DNA from 3 places in the Streptomyces sp. NBC_01288 genome. Region 2 is predicted to be linked to each of the others. Evidence: riboswitches for the same ligand, from Rfam matches in the RefSeq annotation. Region 2 holds a riboswitch; each other region holds the start of a gene.
The links. A riboswitch is a leader RNA that binds a small molecule or an ion and turns the genes downstream of it on or off. The one in region 2 is predicted to bind cobalamin.

Region 1 (5,703 bases), 4.6 Mb from region 2:
CCCATGGAAGCTCCATGGGCCGTCCGCGAAGTAAGACACAGATAAAGGGCGACCGAGGGTCGACCGGATGGGGCTAGAAGTCCTCGTCCAGGTCGACCGTGCCCTCCACCGCCACCTGGTACGCCGACGGGCGGCGCTCGAAGAAGTTGGTCAGCTCCTGGACGCCCTGCAACTCCATGAAGGAGAAGGGGTTCTCGGAGCCGTACACCGGGGCGAAGCCCAGTCGCTGGAGGCGCTGGTCCGCGACGCACTCCAGGTACTGGCGCATCGAGTCGGTGTTCATGCCCGGCAGACCCTCACCGCACAGGTCGCGCCCGAACTGGAGCTCCGCCTCGACGGCTTCGCGCAGCATGTCGGTCACCTCCTGCTGGAGCTGGTCGTCGAACAGCTCCGGCTCCTCCTTGCGGACGGTGTCGACCACCTCGAACGCGAAGGACATGTGCATGGTTTCGTCCCGGAAAACCCAGTTCGTCCCCGTCGCCAGGCCGTGCAGCAACCCCCGGCTGCGGAACCAGTAGACGTACGCGAACGCGCCGTAGAAGAACAGCCCCTCGATGCACGCGGCGAAGCAGATCAGGTTCAGGAGGAAGCGGCGGCGGTCGGCCTGGGTCTGGAGGCTGTCCAGCTTCTCTACCTCGTTGATCCACTTGAAGCAGAACTCGGCCTTCTCGCGGATGGAGGGGATGTTCTCCACCGCGTCGAAGGCGGCCGCCCTGTCCTCCGGGTTGGGGAGGTAGGTGTCCAGGAGGGTCAGATAGAACTGGACGTGGACCGCTTCCTCGAAGAGCTGACGGCTCAAGTACAGCCGCGCCTCGGGGGAGTTGATGTGCTTGTACAGCGTCAGCACGAGGTTGTTCGCCACGATCGAGTCACCCGTCGCGAAGAACGCGACCAGCCGGCCGATCATGTGCTGCTCACCCGGCGTCAGCTTCGCGAGGTCGGCGACGTCCGAGTGGAGGTCGACCTCCTCGACGGTCCAGGTGTTCTTGATCGCGTCCCGGTAGCGCTCGTAGAAGTCCGGGTAGCGCATGGGGCGGAGGGTCAGCTCGAAGCCCGGGTCGAGGAGGTTCTTTTCGGGGGAGCTCATTACTGGCAGGCCTCGCAGGACTCGGGGTTCTCAAGGGAGCAGGCGACCGCGTCTTCGTCGGGGGTCAACTGCTGTACGGGGATGGGGGTTTGGGCTTGGGCCTGGGCGGCGCGGGCGATGCGGGTCGCCGGGCGGGAGCGCAGGTAGTACGTCGTCTTCAGGCCCTGCTTCCAGGCGTACGCGTACATCGAGGAGAGCTTGCCGATCGTCGGCGTCTCCAGGAACAGGTTCAGGGACTGGGACTGGTCCAGGAACGGGGTGCGGGCGGCGGCCATGTCGATCAGGCCGCGCTGCGGGATCTCCCAGGCCGTGCGGTACAGGGCGCGGACCTCGGCCGGGATCCAACTGAAGGCCTGCACCGAGCCGTTGGCCTCACGCAGGGCCTCACGAGTGCGGGCGTCCCACACGCCGAGCTGCTTCAGCTCGTTCACCAGGTAGGAGTTGACCTGGAGGAACTCGCCGGACAGCGTCTCGCGCTTGAACAGGTTGGAGACCTGCGGCTCGATGCACTCGTAGACACCCGCGATGGACGCGATGGTGGCGGTGGGCGCGATGGCCAGCAACAGGCTGTTGCGCATGCCGACTTGGGCGATACGTTCCCGCAGCGCGGCCCAGCGCTCGGGCCAGGTCAGTTCCACGTCGTAGTGGTCCGGGTGCAGGACACCGCGGGCGGTACGGGTCTTCTCCCAGGCCGGCAGCGGGCCGTTGCGCTCGGCGAGGTCGGCGGAGGCCTCGTACGCGGCGAGCATGATGCGCTCGGCGATACGCGTCGAAAGGGCCTGCGCCTGCGGGGAGTCGAAGGGGACGCGGAGTTTGAAGAAGACGTCCTGGAGGCCCATCGCGCCCAGGCCGACCGGGCGCCAGCGGGCGTTGGAACGGCCCGCCTGCTCGGTCGGGTAGAAGTTGATGTCGACCACGCGGTCCAGGAAGGTGACGGCCGTGCGGACGGTCTCGTCCAGGCGCTCCCAGTCCAGCTCACCATCGGTGACGAACGCGCCCAGGTTCACCGAACCCAGGTTGCAGACCGCCGTCTCGCCGTCGTCCGTGACCTCCAGGATCTCCGTGCAGAGGTTGGAGGAGTGGACCGTGTGGCCCGGCTCGGCCGTCTGGTTGGCGGTGCGGTTGGCCGCGTCCTTGAAGGTCATCCAGCCGTTGCCGGTCTGCGCGAGGGTGCGCATCATGCGGCCGTAGAGGTCACGGGCCGGGATGGTCTTCTTGGCGAGCCCCCGCGCCTCGGCCTTGCGGTACGCGGCGTCGAACTCGGCGCCCCACAGGTCGACCAGCTCGGGCACGTCGGCGGGGGAGAACAGCGACCAGTCGCCGTTCTCGTTCACCCGGCGCATGAACTCGTCCGGGATCCAGTGCGCGAGGTTCAGGTTGTGCGTACGGCGGGCGTCCTCACCGGTGTTGTCCCGCAGCTCCAGGAACTCCTCGATGTCGGAGTGCCAGGTCTCCAGGTAGACCGCGGCGGCACCCTTGCGCCGGCCGCCCTGGTTCACCGCGGCGACCGAGGCGTCCAGCGTCTTCAGGAACGGGACGATGCCGTTGGAGTGCCCGTTCGTGCCCCGGATCAGCGAACCCCGGCTGCGGATGCGGGAGTACGACAGTCCGATGCCGCCGGCGTGCTTCGAGAGGCGGGCGACCTGGTGGTAGCGGTCGTAGATGGAGTCCAGCTCGTCCAGCGGGGAGTCGAGGAGGTAGCAGGACGACATCTGGGGGTGCCGGGTGCCGGAGTTGAAGAGTGTGGGGGAGGACGGGAGGTAGTCCAGGCGGCTCATCAGGCGGTAGAGCGCGGCGACTTCGTCCAGGGCGCGGGTGCTGTCGTCCTCCGCGAGACCGGCGGCCACGCGCAGCATGAAGTGCTGGGGCGTCTCGATGACCTTGCGGGTGATCGGGTGCCGCAGGAGGTAACGGCTGTACAGGGTGCGCAGGCCGAAGTAGCCGAAGCGGTCGTCGGCCTCCGTGTCGATCAGCGCGTCCAGGCGGGCCGCGTGCAGCGTCGCGAACTCGGCGGTGCGGTCCGCGATGAGGCCCTCGCGGTGGCCCACGGCGACGGACCCGGTGAACGTCGTGACGCCCTGGGATGCGGCCTCGGCGGCGATGCTGATCGTCAGCAGCCGGGCGGCCAGCCGGGAGTAGACCGGGTCCTCGGAGATGAGGCCGGCGGCCGCCTCCGTGGCCAGCTCGCGCAGTTCCGCCACGTCCGCGTGCGCGGACCGGCCGCGCAACGTGGCGGCGGCGACCCGGCCGGGGTCGGCGTCGGGGAGGTCGGCGGTCAGCTCGGTCAGGGTCCGCAGGATCGCGGTACCGGGGCCGTCGGCGTCCTGAACGGCCGTTCCGGGAACGTCGGTTCCGGGTCCGGTCGCGGTCGCTACGATCGCCTCGTTCACCTGGGTCGCTGATGCCGGCTCTGCTGGCGCGATGGTCACGGTGGGGCTCTCCCTCGCTCGGCACGGGGCCTCGCCGAGGGCAGGCGGCAGTACACGAGCGCACGGGGCGTCGCGTCCACCGGCCCACTCCACGAGGCCCGGACGTCATGCGCCTGGCCGGGTGGCCGGACGCGAGCTGTCGGCAGGTCCTCGGACTGGCCATGCGTGCATATGCACGTAAGTACACCGTTGCGGGACAGTTCCGGATTCGCACCGGATTCCCCTGCGGCGACAGCGAGCATGAGCATACATCTTGTGCTCGCCTGTCACGTCACCACCAGATGTTGTGTCGCGGTGGTTTCAGAGTGTCAGCTTGTAGGTGAGCAGAGTGAGATCGTCCAGGTGTGGCACGGGGTTCCAGTCGCGGTCGGGGGTGCGGACGAAACCCAGGCGTTCGTAGATGCGGTGGGCCGCGTGCATGGAGCTCTGGGTCGACAGGACTACGGCCGTGCAGCCCTCGGTGGCTCGGGCGCGGTCGACGCAGGCGCGGACGAGGGCCTCGCCGGCGCCTCGGCCGCGGGCGGTGCGGGCGATCGCCAGTGCGCGGATCTCTGTCTCGTCGGTTGTCGCGATGTCGGCGACTGGGCCGGGGCCGGGGACGAAGGTGACTCCGCCGAGGAGGTGGTCGCCGTCCACCGCGACGAGGACCTCTGCGGCTGCGGCTCGGCTTGCTACGTCCTTCAGTACGGGGAGGTAGGGGTCGTCGTCGCCGTAGTCGAGGAGGCCGTCCTGTAGGTAGGCCTGCGCCGTGATGTTGCCGAGGTCTTCGTATTCGGTGGGGATTGCTCGGCGGATGAGGATGTCCATGGGGGTGAGTGTGTACGACAGCGGGCCGCCGAGGAACTTGCTTTCCGGTGGCCCGCTGCGGGTTGTGTGTGGCTGGTCGCGCCCACGCGGCGGAGCCGCATATCGATACAGCCCCGCGCCCCTGGGTGGGGACGGTCAGCCTGCGTTAGTGGGTTGCCCCTGCTGTTGCCGGAGGTAGTTCCACCTCTACGCCCGGGTCGCCCGCGTCTGCGGTGTAGTCGGCGGGGTTGGTCTCGTCGATGCCCTCTGGGGCCTTGAACGCCTTCAGGGCGAATGTCAGGACCACCGTGACGACGACGTTCAGGACGAACGCCGTCAGGCCGATGTAGCCGATCTCGCCGATGCCGGGGATCTCCTTGGACGAGCCGCCGAAGTGGTCCTGGGTCGGGGAGGCGACCCCGTACGCGGCGAGGGTGCCGTAGATCATGCCGACCGCCCAGCCGGTGAGGAGGGCCCAGCGGTGGGGCCAGCGGGTGAAGAGGCCGCCCACCAGGGACGGGAAGGTCTGGAGGATCCAGATGCCGCCCAGGAGCTGGAAGTTGATGGCGACCGTCTTGTCCATCGTGAGGACGAAGGCCAGGGCGCCGACCTTCACCAGGAGCGAGACGATCTTGGAGACCTTTGTCTCCTGGGCCGGGGTCGCGTCGGGCTTGATGAAGTCCTTGTAGATGTTGCGGGTGAAGAGGTTCGCCGCCGCGATGGACATGATCGCCGCCGGGACGAGGGCGCCGATGCCGATCGCCGCGAAGGCCACGCCCGCGAACCAGTCCGGGAACATGTTCTCGAACAGCTGCGGGATCGCCAACTGGCCGTTGGTGACCTTGACTCCGGCCGCGATCGCCATGAAGCCGAGCAGCGCGAGCAGGCCCAGCATCAGTGAATACAGGGGCAGGATCGTGGTGTTGCGGCGGATCACGTTGCGGCTCTTGGAGGAGAGCGTCGCGGTGATCGAGTGCGGGTACATGAAGAGGGCCAGTGCCGAGCCCAACGCCAGTGTGGCGTACGTCCATTGGCCCGCCGGTGCGGGGACGAGTCCGCCTGTCCCGGCCGCCTTGAACTTGGCGCCCGCCGCGCTGAAGATGTCGTCGAAGCCGCCGAGCTTGATCGGGATGTAGATGATCGCCACCGTGATGACGAGGTAGATCAGGCCGTCCTTCACGAACGCGATCAGCGCGGGCGCGCGGAGGCCGGACGAGTAGGTGTACGCGGCCAGCACCGCGAACGCGATCAGCAGCGGCAGGTCCTTCACGAACCAGTTGGAGTTCGCGCTGCCGCCCACCCCCATGACGTCCAACACGGCCTGGATGCCGACCAGTTGGAGTGCGATGTACGGCATCGTCGCGAGGATGCCGGTGACCGCCACGGCCAGCGAAAGACCCT
Region 2 (5,703 bases):
CGCAGCGCCTCGGCCACCACACCGGCCGGTACCGACGACTCGGCCATCAACTCCGCGTCGGGGACGGTCTCCCCGCCCAGCAGCACGGTCGGAATCCCGGACGACTTCAGCGCGGCGAGTCCGTCCTCCCAGGCGCGCTTGCCACCGAGCAGTCGTACGACGGCGATGTCCGCGCCCGCGACGAGCGCGGGCAACTCGGCTGCCACGTCCACCCGGTTCGGGTTGCCGATCCGGTACCCGGCGCCGGAGGCCCGGGCCGCCAGCAGATCCGTGTCGGCGGTCGACAACAACAACACTGTGCTCATGCGGGCGCTCCCGGTGGAATGAAAGGCAGTCCTTGCGGCGCGCCGGACTCGATGAGTCGCCAGAGCGCGTCCGTGTCCGCGTGCTGTTCGATGAGGTCGCCGAGCCGGTCGAGCTGCTCCTCGCGCAGCGCGGCGAACGAGGTGTCGGGCGCCGGTACGAACCGGCGGCCCGCGGCGGTCGCCACCTCGCGCAGAAACGCCCGCCGGAACCCGTCCGACTCCAGCGAGCCGTGCCAGTGCGTGCCCCAGGTCTGACCGACCCGGCACCCGTCCAAGAAGGTTTCGCCGCCCGTCAGTTGGGCGATTCCGTGGTGGATCTCGTAGCCCTCGACCGGTTCGCCGAGGGCTTCGCCCACCGGCCGGGTGAGGGTCTTCTCGCGCGCGAACCGCACGCGCAGCGGCAGCACTCCGAGCCCGTCGACCGACCCCTGCCGGCTCTCGACCTCGTCGTCGATGTGCTCGCCGAGGATCTGAAAGCCACCGCAGATACCGAGAGTTGGCCGCTGCTCGGCCGCCCTGCGCACGAGGGCGTCCGCAAGTCCCCGCTCGCGCAGCCACTCCAGCGCCTTCACCGTCCCCCGGGTGCCGGGGATGACGACGAGGTCCGCGTCGGCCAACTCCTCCGGCCGGTCCACGAACCGCACCACGACGCCCGGTTCGGCGGCCAGCGCGTCCACGTCGGTGAAGTTGGACATGAGCGGGATCGCGCAGACGGCGACCCGCAGCACGTCCTCGCCGACCGGCGGCGCGGTGTTCGACTCGCGCACGGTCCCGCGCAGCGAGATGCGCAGGCCGTCCTCCTCGTCGATCCCGAGCCCGTGCCGGAACGGCAGCACGCCGTACGTCCGCCGCCCGGTGAGGCCGAGCAGCATCTCCAACCCCGGTTCCAGCAGCGACACATCGCCCCGGAACTTGTTGACGAGGAACCCGGCGACGAACGCCTGGTCCTCGGGGCTGAGCAGCGCGACGGTCCCGAAGAAGGAGGCGAAGACGCCCCCGCGGTCGATGTCGCCCACCACGAGCACGGGCAGGCGGGCATTGCGCGCGATGCCCATGTTCACGATGTCGGTCCGCCGCAGATTGATCTCGGCGGGCGAACCGGCCCCCTCACAGATCACCGCGTCATACGTGCCCCGCAACTCGGCGAGACAGTCCAACACCGTGCCGAGCAGGGCCTCTTGGCGCCCGCCGTGATAGCCGCGGGCACTCATCTCGCCAACAGGGCTGCCCATGAGGACGACTTGGCTGGTCCGGTCACTGCCCGGCTTCAGCAGCACGGGATTCATCAGCGCGGTCGGCTCGATCCGGCACGCCTGCGCCTGCATGGCCTGTGCCCGACCGATCTCGGCGCCCTCGCGCGTCACGAACGAGTTCAGGGACATGTTCTGCGCCTTGAACGGCGCGACCTTCACGCCCTGCCGCACCAGCCACCGGCAGATCCCGGCGGTCACGACACTCTTGCCGGCGTCCGAGGTGGTGCCGGCCACCAACAGCCCGCCGCCGCTCATGACTTCCGTCCCTTCACCAGCAGCCGCCCGGCGACACTGACCCCGAGCGCGAGCAGACCGACGCGCCGGGACAGTCGTACGGCACGCGCGATGTCCGGTACGGCGACGGGGCGTCCGTCGCCGTTGAGCACGGGCCGGTGCTCGACCCGGCCGCCGTAGGAGAGCGTCCCGCCGAGGCGTACGCCGAGGGCTCCCGCGAAGGAGGCCTCGACGGGGCCGGCGTTGGGGCTGGGATGTTTGCGGGCGTCGGTGCGCCAGGCGCGGGCGGCGCCGCGCGGGTCGTCGCCCGCGACGGTCGCGAGGGCGGCGGTGAGGCGGGCGCCCGGCCAGCCGGCGACGTCGTCGAGGCGGGCCGAAGCCCAGCCGTAGCGGCGGTACTTGGCCGACCTGTGGCCGACCATCGCGTCGAGCGTGTTCACGGCCCGGAACCCGAGCAGGCCCGGGACACCCGCGATGCCGCCCCAGACCAGGGCGCCGACGACCGCGTCGGAGGTGTTCTCGGCGACGGACTCGACGACGGCCCGGGCGATCCCGTCGGCGTCGAGGGACTGCGGGTCCCGCCCGCAGAGGTGGGGGAGCCGGGCCCGCGCACCGTCGATGTCACCGGCCTCCAGCGCCCGCCCGATGACCCCGGCCTCGCGCGCGAGGGAGGTCCCGCCGACGACGGCCCAGGTGGCGGCGGCGGTGAGGGCGGCAGAGGCCGTACGGGACGGCCGTAGGGCCGAAGTGGCCGCGGCGGCGAGGGTGATGGTGCCACCGACGCACACGGCGGTGTGCAGGGCGCCCCAGCCCCGGTGGTCGCGCCACAGCACCTGTTCCACGGCGCCCGCGGCACGGCCGAAGGCGGCGACCGGATGCCCGCGGCGGGGATCGCCGAGCAGGTGGTCGCCGAGGAGGCCGGCGGCGGCGCCGTACGCGAAGACGCGATCGGCACGCATCGGGTCAGCCGATCACTGAGTCGGACACGGGGATGGTGCGGGACCTCGAACGGCAGCCGAGCATGGCGATATGTCCTCACTCAGGGTGTCCACGCCCTGGTTCGACGAGACCGGCGGTGAGAGTTCCTGGCTCCCGGGGGTGTCTACCCCGGTGACAGTGGCGGGACCGCGCCGGATTCGCACCGGCTTCCTCTCCTGCCGCCGTATATGGCTCCGGCAGTCCACCATGCTGTTGGAAGGGCCGTCAACTTGCTGTTGACCTGCGGGGACGGAGTGTGCTGATGCCCACACGCGAGGGGTCGGAGGGGTCACGCGGACGTGGGGTGCGGGACGGCGATCCGTCCCGCACCCCACGCTCGGTCCAACTGGCGGCCGGTCAGGCCACGATGAGATAGATCCCGTACGCCACCGCCGCCGCGCAGGCCGCGAAGCAGGCGTACGCGCCGGTCAGGGCGAGGGGCGCGGAGTCGCCCTGGGCGGTGGCGCGTTCGCGGCGGGAGAGGCCGACGATGCCGAGGGTGAAAACAGCCACCAGGGAGACGGTGGCGACGAGGCTGACGCCGAAGACGGAGCCGAGGGCTGCCCAGTCGATGTGCATGCTGATTCGTTCCTTCGTGTCCGGGGCGCGGGGCTCAGACGGCGGCGGCCGGCGGTGTCGCCGGGTCGGACTGCACGATGGGGGCCGGGTTCACGGGCGGCGAGGGGATCGTCGCCGTGAGGCCTTCGGAGAGGGCGACCGACGGGGGCGGCGGGGTCACGGCGGCGATCGCGGTGGTGATCACGCCGGCCGGTTCGTCGACCTCGTTGACGTTCGAGGCGTCGACGACCTGGCGGCGGGAGAGCAGCCAGATGCCGGCGCTGGAGGCGACCAGGAAGACGGCCACCAGTGCGGTGCCCCAGTCGCCGAGGTCGGTCACGGACTCGGCGAGCGCACCGACCAGTGCGGCGGCCGGCAGGGTCAGACCCCAGGCGACGAACATCCGGGTCGCGGTCGACCAGCGGACGACCCCGCCCTTGCGGCCGAGGCCCGCGCCCATCACCGAGCCGGAGACGGCGTGCGTGGTGGAGAGGGAGAAGCCGATGTGCGAGGAGGCCAGGATGACCGCGGCGGCGCTGGTCTGGGCGGCGAAGCCCTGCTGCGGCTGGAGGTCGGTCAGGCCCTTGCCCATGGTGCGGATGATGCGCCAGCCGCCGATGTAGGTGCCCATCGCGATGGCGAGGCCCGCGGAGAGGATGACCCAGGTGGGCGGGTCCGAGTCGGGGGCGATGGAGCCGCCGGCGATCAGGGCGAGGGTGATGATGCCCATCGTCTTCTGCGCGTCGTTCGTGCCGTGGGCCAGCGAGACCAGTCCGGCGGAGGCGATCTGGCCGACGCGGAAGCCCTTGTCGGCGGCCTTGCCCCCGGCGTTGCGGCTCAGGGCGTACGAGAAGCGGGTGGCGAGCATCGCCGCGATGCCCGCGACGATCGGGGCGGCGATCGCCGGCAGCAGGACCTTGGTGACCAGGACGTCGCCGTGGACCGCGCCGGTGCCGGCCGAGGCGATGGTGGCGCCGATCAGACCGCCCATCAGGGCGTGCGAGGAACTGGACGGCAGACCGACGAGCCAGGTCACCAGGTTCCAGAGGATCGCGCCGACCAGGGCGGCGAAGATGACCTCGGGACGGATGCCGCTCTCGTCGACGAGACCCTTGGAGATCGTGTTGGCGACCTCCACGGAGAGAAAAGCGCCCACCAGGTTGAGGGTGGCCGACATGGCCACCGCGACCTTGGGCTTGAGCGCACCGGTCGAGATGGTGGTGGCCATCGCGTTGGCGGTGTCGTGGAAACCGTTCGTAAAATCGAACGCGAGTGCGGTGATTACCACAATCGCGAGGATCAGCGAGAAGTTTTCCATTTACCCAGGCAATCGTTCGAGGTCATCGGCGCGTTGACCGTAGGCAATCCGGATGAACGGAAGATGAACTGAGGGGGTCCCTGTGGTGGCCGGATTGCCCAGCAAATCGACTAGTAGCCCCGGGCGAACTTCCTCAGTTGGCTCACCGTCCCGTTGAAGAGATTCTGGTCACCCGGCAGGCTCCCGCTGTTGTCGTACTGCCAGAAGGTCCAGTACGACCATCCGGCGGGCAGCGAGCCCGCGTCCGCCGCGTTGTGGCGGGCGATCCACAGCGCGTGTGTCGAGGCCAGGGAGCTGTTGTCGCCCGTGCAGGTCTTCCACCACAGGGTGGTGGTGTAGATCACCGGGCGGCGGCCGGTCTCCCGGTTCACCTCGGCGCTGAAGGCCTTGATCCAGCTGACCATCTTGGCCTTGCTCAGGCCGTAGCAGCCGTGCTTCTTGTCGTACGGGTTGTATTCGATGTCCAGCGCGGGCGGCAGCGTCCAGCCGTCCGCCTTCCAGTCGCCGCCGTGCGCCACGAAGTACGCGGCCTGGCTCGCGCCCGACGACCTGTCCGGCAGGGCGAAGTGGTACGCGCCGCGGATGACGCCGGCCTTGCGGGCGCCGTCGTACTGCCGGCCGAAGTACGGGTTGCGGTAGGTCGTCGACTCGGTCGCCTTGACGTAGACGAACGTGGCGCCCTTCGCCTTCGCGCTCGGCCAGTCGACGTTCTTCTGGTGCGAGGAGACGTCGTGGCCCTTCGGTGAACTCGCGACGATGTCTGCGGCGACGGCCGGGATCTCGGCGAGCGCGAGGGTGGTCGCGCCGACGGTGAGCGCGGCGACGGCGGCTACGGCGAGGCGGGCGCGGGGGTCGGTGCGGAGGCGAAGGCGGATGCCGGTGCGGACGCGGGTCAGGGACGGTGTGCGATCACGGGCCATGTTTCCCCCGGGGAATGGCGGCGTGCACGACAAATCACCCAGAGGTTGTTGGACGATCCGTCGATGCCGGTCGGTCTCCAGTCGGGCGACTGGAGTGGGCGGTTCACGCCCATATGTCATCTTTCGGACGCGCGGCT
Region 3 (5,703 bases), 6.0 Mb from region 2:
GTCCCGGGTCGCGGCGGTCCTGCCGTACGCCGCCGAGCGCGCAGCGGCCCTGGTGGACACGTTCGTGGACGGGCAGCGCAAGGACGGGCACGTCGAGTTGATGTCGGCGTACGCCAGGAGGCTCCCCGGCGAGGTCGTCGGCAGGATCGTCGGCCTCGACCCCGCCGACGTGCCCGGCGTCGTCCACGGGGGTCACCGCGCCGAGGAGTTGCTCTTCCGCCCGCTGGCGGAGGACGAGCAGATCGCCGCGGCCGAGGACGTCGTCGCGATGCAGCGCACGCTCGACCGGTACGTACGGGAGCGGCACGCAGACCCCCGCCAGGACCTCTGTACGGAACTGATCGCTTCGGTCGCCGAGGAGGGGGACGGCGGCGACCTGACCCTGGAGCACAGGCACCAACTCGTCGCCCATCTCCAGAACTTGCTCCTCGCAGGTCACCTCACCACCACCGCGCTCATCGGCACGACCGTCCTGCATCTGCTCAGTCACCCGGACCAGTGGGAGCTGCTCCGCGCCGAACCCGATCGCATCCCCGCGGCGATCGAGGAGGCGGCCCGCTACGACACCGCGTTGCAGGGCTTCCGCAGGGTCACCACCCGGCCGGTCGTCCTCGCCGGTACCGAACTCCCCGCCGGAGCAGCGCTGTTCGTCGCCTTCGGCTCGGCCAACCGGGACGAGAAGCGCCATGCGCGTGCCGACACCTTCGACATCACCCGCACCCCGAGCCGCCACTTGGCCTTCGGCTTCGGCGTGCACAGCTGCCCCGGCTCCCAACTCGCCCGCGAACAACTCCGCCTCACCCTGGAGGAGTTGACGACCCGCCTGCCCGGCCTACGGCTGGCGGAGGACCGGCCGGTCACCATGCGGCCCACGATGATCCACCGTTCCCCGTACGCCCTGCACCTGGCCTGGTGACTCACTCGCCGCCGAGTTCCCGCCCGAGCCGCAGATTCCACCGCCCGGACCGCCCGCTGAGGTCGGTCGCGGTCAGCGGCAGTACGTCGAGCCGCCAGAACGCGGGCCCGGGTGCGTCGAGGACCGTGACCGCAACGGCCCGCACGAAATCCTGCTCGACCACGGCGAGGGTCCTGCCCTCGAACCCGGCCGCCGCCTCCAGCCACCGCCCCGCCCGCTCGCAGAGCACCCGCACCGACTCCCCGCCATGAGGCACCGCGTCCGGGTCCGACAGCCAGGCCATCACCGCGTCCGGCTCCCGCGCCATCACCTCGTCGAGGGTCAGCCCCCGCCAACGCCCCATGTCCAACCCCGCCAACTCGGGCTCCGGCACGGCCGAGAGGCCCAGCGCGGACGCCGTCTCCCGGCACCGCACGGTGGGCGAGACCAGCACCCGGTCAGCCGCCCGGAGCGAACCCGCGACGGACTCGGCGCGGGCCGCACCGCTCGGGTCGAGCGGGCTGCCGTCGTCGAACCGGGTCTCCCGCAGGGACCGGTTCATCGCCGGCGAGATCAAGGTGATGCGGCTGGTCACTTCGGCGCTCCAGTTCTGCGGGCTGTGCGGATCATCGTCTCAGGGCGGGGACGGCCGGGAGGGTGTCCTCCCGGCCGCCCCCCCATCACCATCGGGTCAGGACCCGGTCAGCTCCTCGCGGACCGTGCGGGCCGCGGCGACCAGGTTCTCCAGGGACGCGCGGGTCTCGGGCCAGCCGCGGGTCTTCAGACCGCAGTCCGGGTTGACCCACAGCCGCTCCGCCGGGATGGCCTCAAGTCCCTTGCGCAGCAGGGCCGCTGCCTCGGCCGTGCTCGGCACGCGCGGGGAGTGGATGTCGTAGACACCCGGCCCCGCCTCGCGCGGATAGCCGTGCTCGGCCAGCTCCCGCGCGACCTGCATGTGCGAGCGGGCCGCCTCCAGGCTGATGACGTCCGCGTCGAGGTCGTCGATGGCCTGCACGATGTCGCCGAACTCGGCGTAGCACATGTGCGTGTGGACCTGCGTCTCCGGCCGGACCCCGGCGGTGGTCAGCCGGAACGCCTCCGTGGCCCAGGCGAGATACGCCTCCCGGTCCGCCGCGCGCAGCGGGAGGGTCTCGCGCAGGGCGGGTTCGTCGACCTGGATGACCGAAGTCCCGGCCGCCTCAAGGTCGTTGACCTCGTCGCGCAGGGCGAGGGCGACCTGCCGTGCGGTGTCGCCGAGCGGCTGGTCGTCGCGGACGAAGGACCAGGCGAGCATGGTGACCGGTCCGGTGAGCATGCCCTTGACCGGGCGTGAGGTGAGCGACTGGGCGTACGTCGTCCAGCGCACCGTCATCGGTTCGGGGCGGGAGATGTCGCCGGCCAGGATCGGCGGGCGGACGTAACGGGTGCCGTAGGACTGGACCCAGCCGTGCTGGGTGGCGAGGTAGCCCGTCAGCTGCTCGGCGAAGTACTGGACCATGTCGTTGCGTTCGGGCTCGCCGTGCACGAGGACGTCCAGGCCGGTCTTCTCCTGGAAGGAGATGACCTCGCCGATCTCTGCCCTGATCCGCTCCTCGTAACCGGCCGTGTCGATCCGTCGCGCTCGCAAGTCGGCCCGCGCGGTGCGCAGTTCGGCGGTCTGCGGGAACGAACCGATCGTGGTCGTCGGCAGCGGCGGCAGCCCGAGATGCGCGCGCTGCGCCGAGGTCCGCTCGTCGTACGGCTGGGAGCGGCGGCCGTCGGTGTCCGTGACCGCGGCGGCCCGGGCCCGTACGGCGGGATCGCGGGTGAGTGCCGAACCGGCGCGGGAGGCCAAGTCGGCGCGGTTGGCGGCGAGTTCGGCGGCGATCGTGTCGGTGCCCTGGGTCAATCCCTTGGCGAGCGTGACGATCTCGGCCGTCTTCTGGCGTGCGAACGCCAGCCAGCGCAGGATCTGCGGCTCGATGTCCCGCTCGGCGGCCGCGTCGAGCGGCACATGGAGCAGCGAGCAGGAGGCGGCCACGTCGACGCGGTCGGCCAGCCCGAGCAACGTGCCCAGTGTGGCAAGGGAGTTGGTGAGGTCGTTGACCCAGACGTTACGGCCGTTGACCACGCCGGCGATCAGCCGCTTGCCGGGCAGTCCGCCGACGGAGGCGAGGTCGTCCAGGTTGGCGGCGGCGGACTCGGTGAAGTCCAGCGCGAGGCCCTCCACGGGTGCCTTCGCGAGGACCGGCAGCGCGTTGCCGAGCCGGTCGAAGTAGGAGGCGATCAGCAGCTTCGGCCGGTCGGTGAGGGCACCGAGGTCGCGGTAGGCGCGGGTGGTGGCGTTCAGTTCGGCCGGGGTGCGGTCCTGGACCAGGGCGGGCTCGTCGAGCTGCACCCATTCCGCGCCCGCCGCGCGCAGGTCGGCGAGGACCTCGGCGTACACGGGCAGCAGCCGGTCCAGGAGCGTCAGCGGTTCGAAGTCCGCGGACACTCCGGGGGCGGGCTTGGCGAGCAGGAGGTAGGTGACCGGGCCGACCAGGACCGGGCGGGCGGTCAGGCCCAGGGCGAGGGCCTCCTTCAACTCCGCCACCTGCTTGGTGGAGTCGGTGGTGAAGACGGTGTCCGGGCCCAACTCGGGCACGAGGTAGTGGTAATTCGTGTCGAACCACTTCGTCATCTCCAGCGGCGCCACGTCCTGCGTGCCGCGGGCCATCGCGAAGTAGCCGTCCAGCGCGTCGAGTTCGACGGCGGCGCGGTGGCGTTCGGGGATGGCGCCGACCATGACGGTGGTGTCGAGGACGTGGTCGTAGTACGAGAAGTCGCCGGTCGGGACCTCGTGGATGCCGGCGGCCGTCAGCTGCTGCCAGTTGGTGCGGCGCAGTTCGGCGGCGGTGGCGCGGAGGGCGTCGGCGTCGACGCGGGCCTTCCAGTAGCCCTCGATGGCCTTCTTGAGTTCTCGGCCCTTGCCCTGGCGGGGGTAGCCGTAGACGGTGGCCCGTGCTGCCGCGGCTGCGGACTTCGGTGTCACGGAAATCTCCTTCGCGAGATATCTCCCTGGATCCCGGTGTCGGGACGTGAGCGCGAAGTTCGTAGACCGGGGGATGGTGATCGCCCGTGTGTACGCCGACCCGCCCACGAGGTCACCGGGATTCCGCGCGCGAATGCTTCGCGTGCGGGCAGGTGGCAGGTCTTCGGACTTGCGGGCACGGCCTCCGTTTGACCGGAGGTCACCTACTGGCCGTCGCTTCCCAGGTCCTGTGTGGGCCCAGTGCGTATGACGGCGGTCGTTCCTGCTTACCGCTGCGGGGCAGTCCCGGAGTCTCACCGGGTTCCCTCTTGCGACGCGTCCGTCTGGGTGACGGGGCGAACCAGCTGCGTTGGCCAGCCTACGGGGTGGGGGTCTTGTGCGTCGATTTTTGGGTGCGGGCCGGTGGGGGCTGGTCGCGCCCACGCGGCGGAGCCGCAAATCGATACAGCCCCGCGCCCCTAGGGCAAGTCAGTTGGCCGGGATTCGAAAGCTCGCAGGATTTGCTCGGCCGCCAGCGTTGCTGTCAACTCGCCCTCTCGTACCTGGCGTTCTAGGTCCGGGGCCAGGGCGCGGACAGTCGAATCGGCGTGCAGGCGGCCCAAGAGCTCTTCTCGGACCATCGTCCAAGTCCAGTCCACCTGTTGCTCGCTGCGCTTCACCGCCAGGCGGCCCGTGGAGTCCAGCAGGGAGCGGTGTTGCTCCAGGTGCTCCCAGACCGTGTCCAGGCCTGTTCCCTCGCGGGCGCTACAGCTCAGTACCGGCGGGGTCCAGGCCGCGTCGGCCGGATGCATCAGGCGTAGCGCGCCTGCCAGTTCACGTGCCGCGCTCTTCGCGTCGCGCTCGTGCGGGCCGTCCGCCTTGTTGACGGCGATGACGTCCGCCAGCTCCAGGACGCCCTTCTTGATGCCCTGCAACTGGTCGCCGGTGCGGGCCAGGGTGAGCAGGAGGAAGGAGTCGACCATGTTGGCCACCGCCGTTTCCGACTGGCCTACGCCTACCGTTTCGACGAGGACGACGTCGTAGCCCGCCGCCTCCATCACCACGATGGACTCGCGGGTCGCCTTCGCGACGCCGCCCAGCGTGCCGGCGGTGGGGGAGGGGCGGACGAAGGCCGCCGGGTCCACGGCCAGGTGTTCCATGCGGGTCTTGTCGCCGAGGATCGAACCGCCCGTGCGGGTCGACGACGGGTCCACGGCCAGCACCGCGACCCGGAAGCCCTGCGAGGTGAGCCGGGTGCCGAAGGCGTCGATGAAGGTCGACTTGCCTACGCCGGGTACGCCGCTGATGCCGATCCGGCGGGCCTGGCCGCTGTGCGGGAGGAGTGCGGTCAGCAACTCCTGGGCCATGACCCGGTGTTGGGGTTTGGTCGACTCGACGAGGGTGATGGCGCGGGCCACCAGGGCCCGCTTGCCGTCGAGTACGCCCTTCACATAGGTGTCGACCTCGATCACAGGGTGTGCCCGAGGTCGGCGGCCAGGCGCTGTACGAGGTCGTAGGCCGCGTCCGGGATCACCGTCCCGGGCGGGAACACGGCCGCCGCGCCCATCTCCAGGAGGGTGGGGACGTCCTGGGGTGGGATGACCCCGCCGACCACGATCATGATGTCCTCGCGGCCCTCCTCGGCGAGGGACTCCTTCAACGCCGGTACGAGGGTGAGGTGTCCGGCGGCGAGGGAGGACACCCCGACGATGTGTACGTCCGCCTCTACGGCCTGGCGGGCCACCTCGCCGGGGGTCTGGAACAGCGGGCCGACGTCGACGTCGAAGCCGAGGTCGGCGAAGGCGGTGGCGATCACCTT

Region 1: it holds a riboswitch for cobalamin, as region 2 does, so the genes downstream of both, OG194_RS15265 (ribonucleoside-diphosphate reductase subunit alpha) here and OG194_RS36610 (cobalamin biosynthesis protein) in region 2, are expected to answer to the same signal.
Region 3: it holds a riboswitch for cobalamin, as region 2 does, so the genes downstream of both, metE (5-methyltetrahydropteroyltriglutamate--homocysteine S-methyltransferase) here and OG194_RS36610 (cobalamin biosynthesis protein) in region 2, are expected to answer to the same signal.

The regions. Positions count from the first base shown of each region.
Region 1 is NZ_CP108427.1:3,542,111-3,547,813, reverse strand. It holds gene OG194_RS15270 (ribonucleotide-diphosphate reductase subunit beta) at 74-1,087, opposite strand; gene OG194_RS15265 (ribonucleoside-diphosphate reductase subunit alpha) at 1,087-3,516, opposite strand; cobalamin riboswitch at 3,641-3,764, opposite strand; gene OG194_RS15260 (GNAT family N-acetyltransferase) at 3,817-4,323, opposite strand; gene mctP (monocarboxylate uptake permease MctP) at 4,469-5,703, opposite strand, start outside.
Region 2 is NZ_CP108427.1:8,146,515-8,152,217, forward strand. It holds gene cobN (cobaltochelatase subunit CobN) at 1-305, opposite strand, end outside; gene OG194_RS36605 (cobyric acid synthase) at 302-1,813, opposite strand; gene OG194_RS36610 (cobalamin biosynthesis protein) at 1,810-2,751, opposite strand; cobalamin riboswitch at 2,850-2,992, opposite strand; gene OG194_RS36615 (hypothetical protein) at 3,128-3,349, opposite strand; gene OG194_RS36620 (inorganic phosphate transporter) at 3,384-4,646, opposite strand; gene OG194_RS36625 (lysozyme) at 4,757-5,566, opposite strand.
Region 3 is NZ_CP108427.1:2,105,641-2,111,343, reverse strand. It holds gene OG194_RS09265 (cytochrome P450) at 1-916, shown strand, start outside; gene OG194_RS09260 (histidine phosphatase family protein) at 918-1,490, opposite strand; gene metE (5-methyltetrahydropteroyltriglutamate--homocysteine S-methyltransferase) at 1,587-3,905, opposite strand; cobalamin riboswitch at 4,055-4,252, opposite strand; gene meaB (methylmalonyl Co-A mutase-associated GTPase MeaB) at 4,364-5,356, opposite strand; gene scpA (methylmalonyl-CoA mutase) at 5,353-5,703, opposite strand, start outside.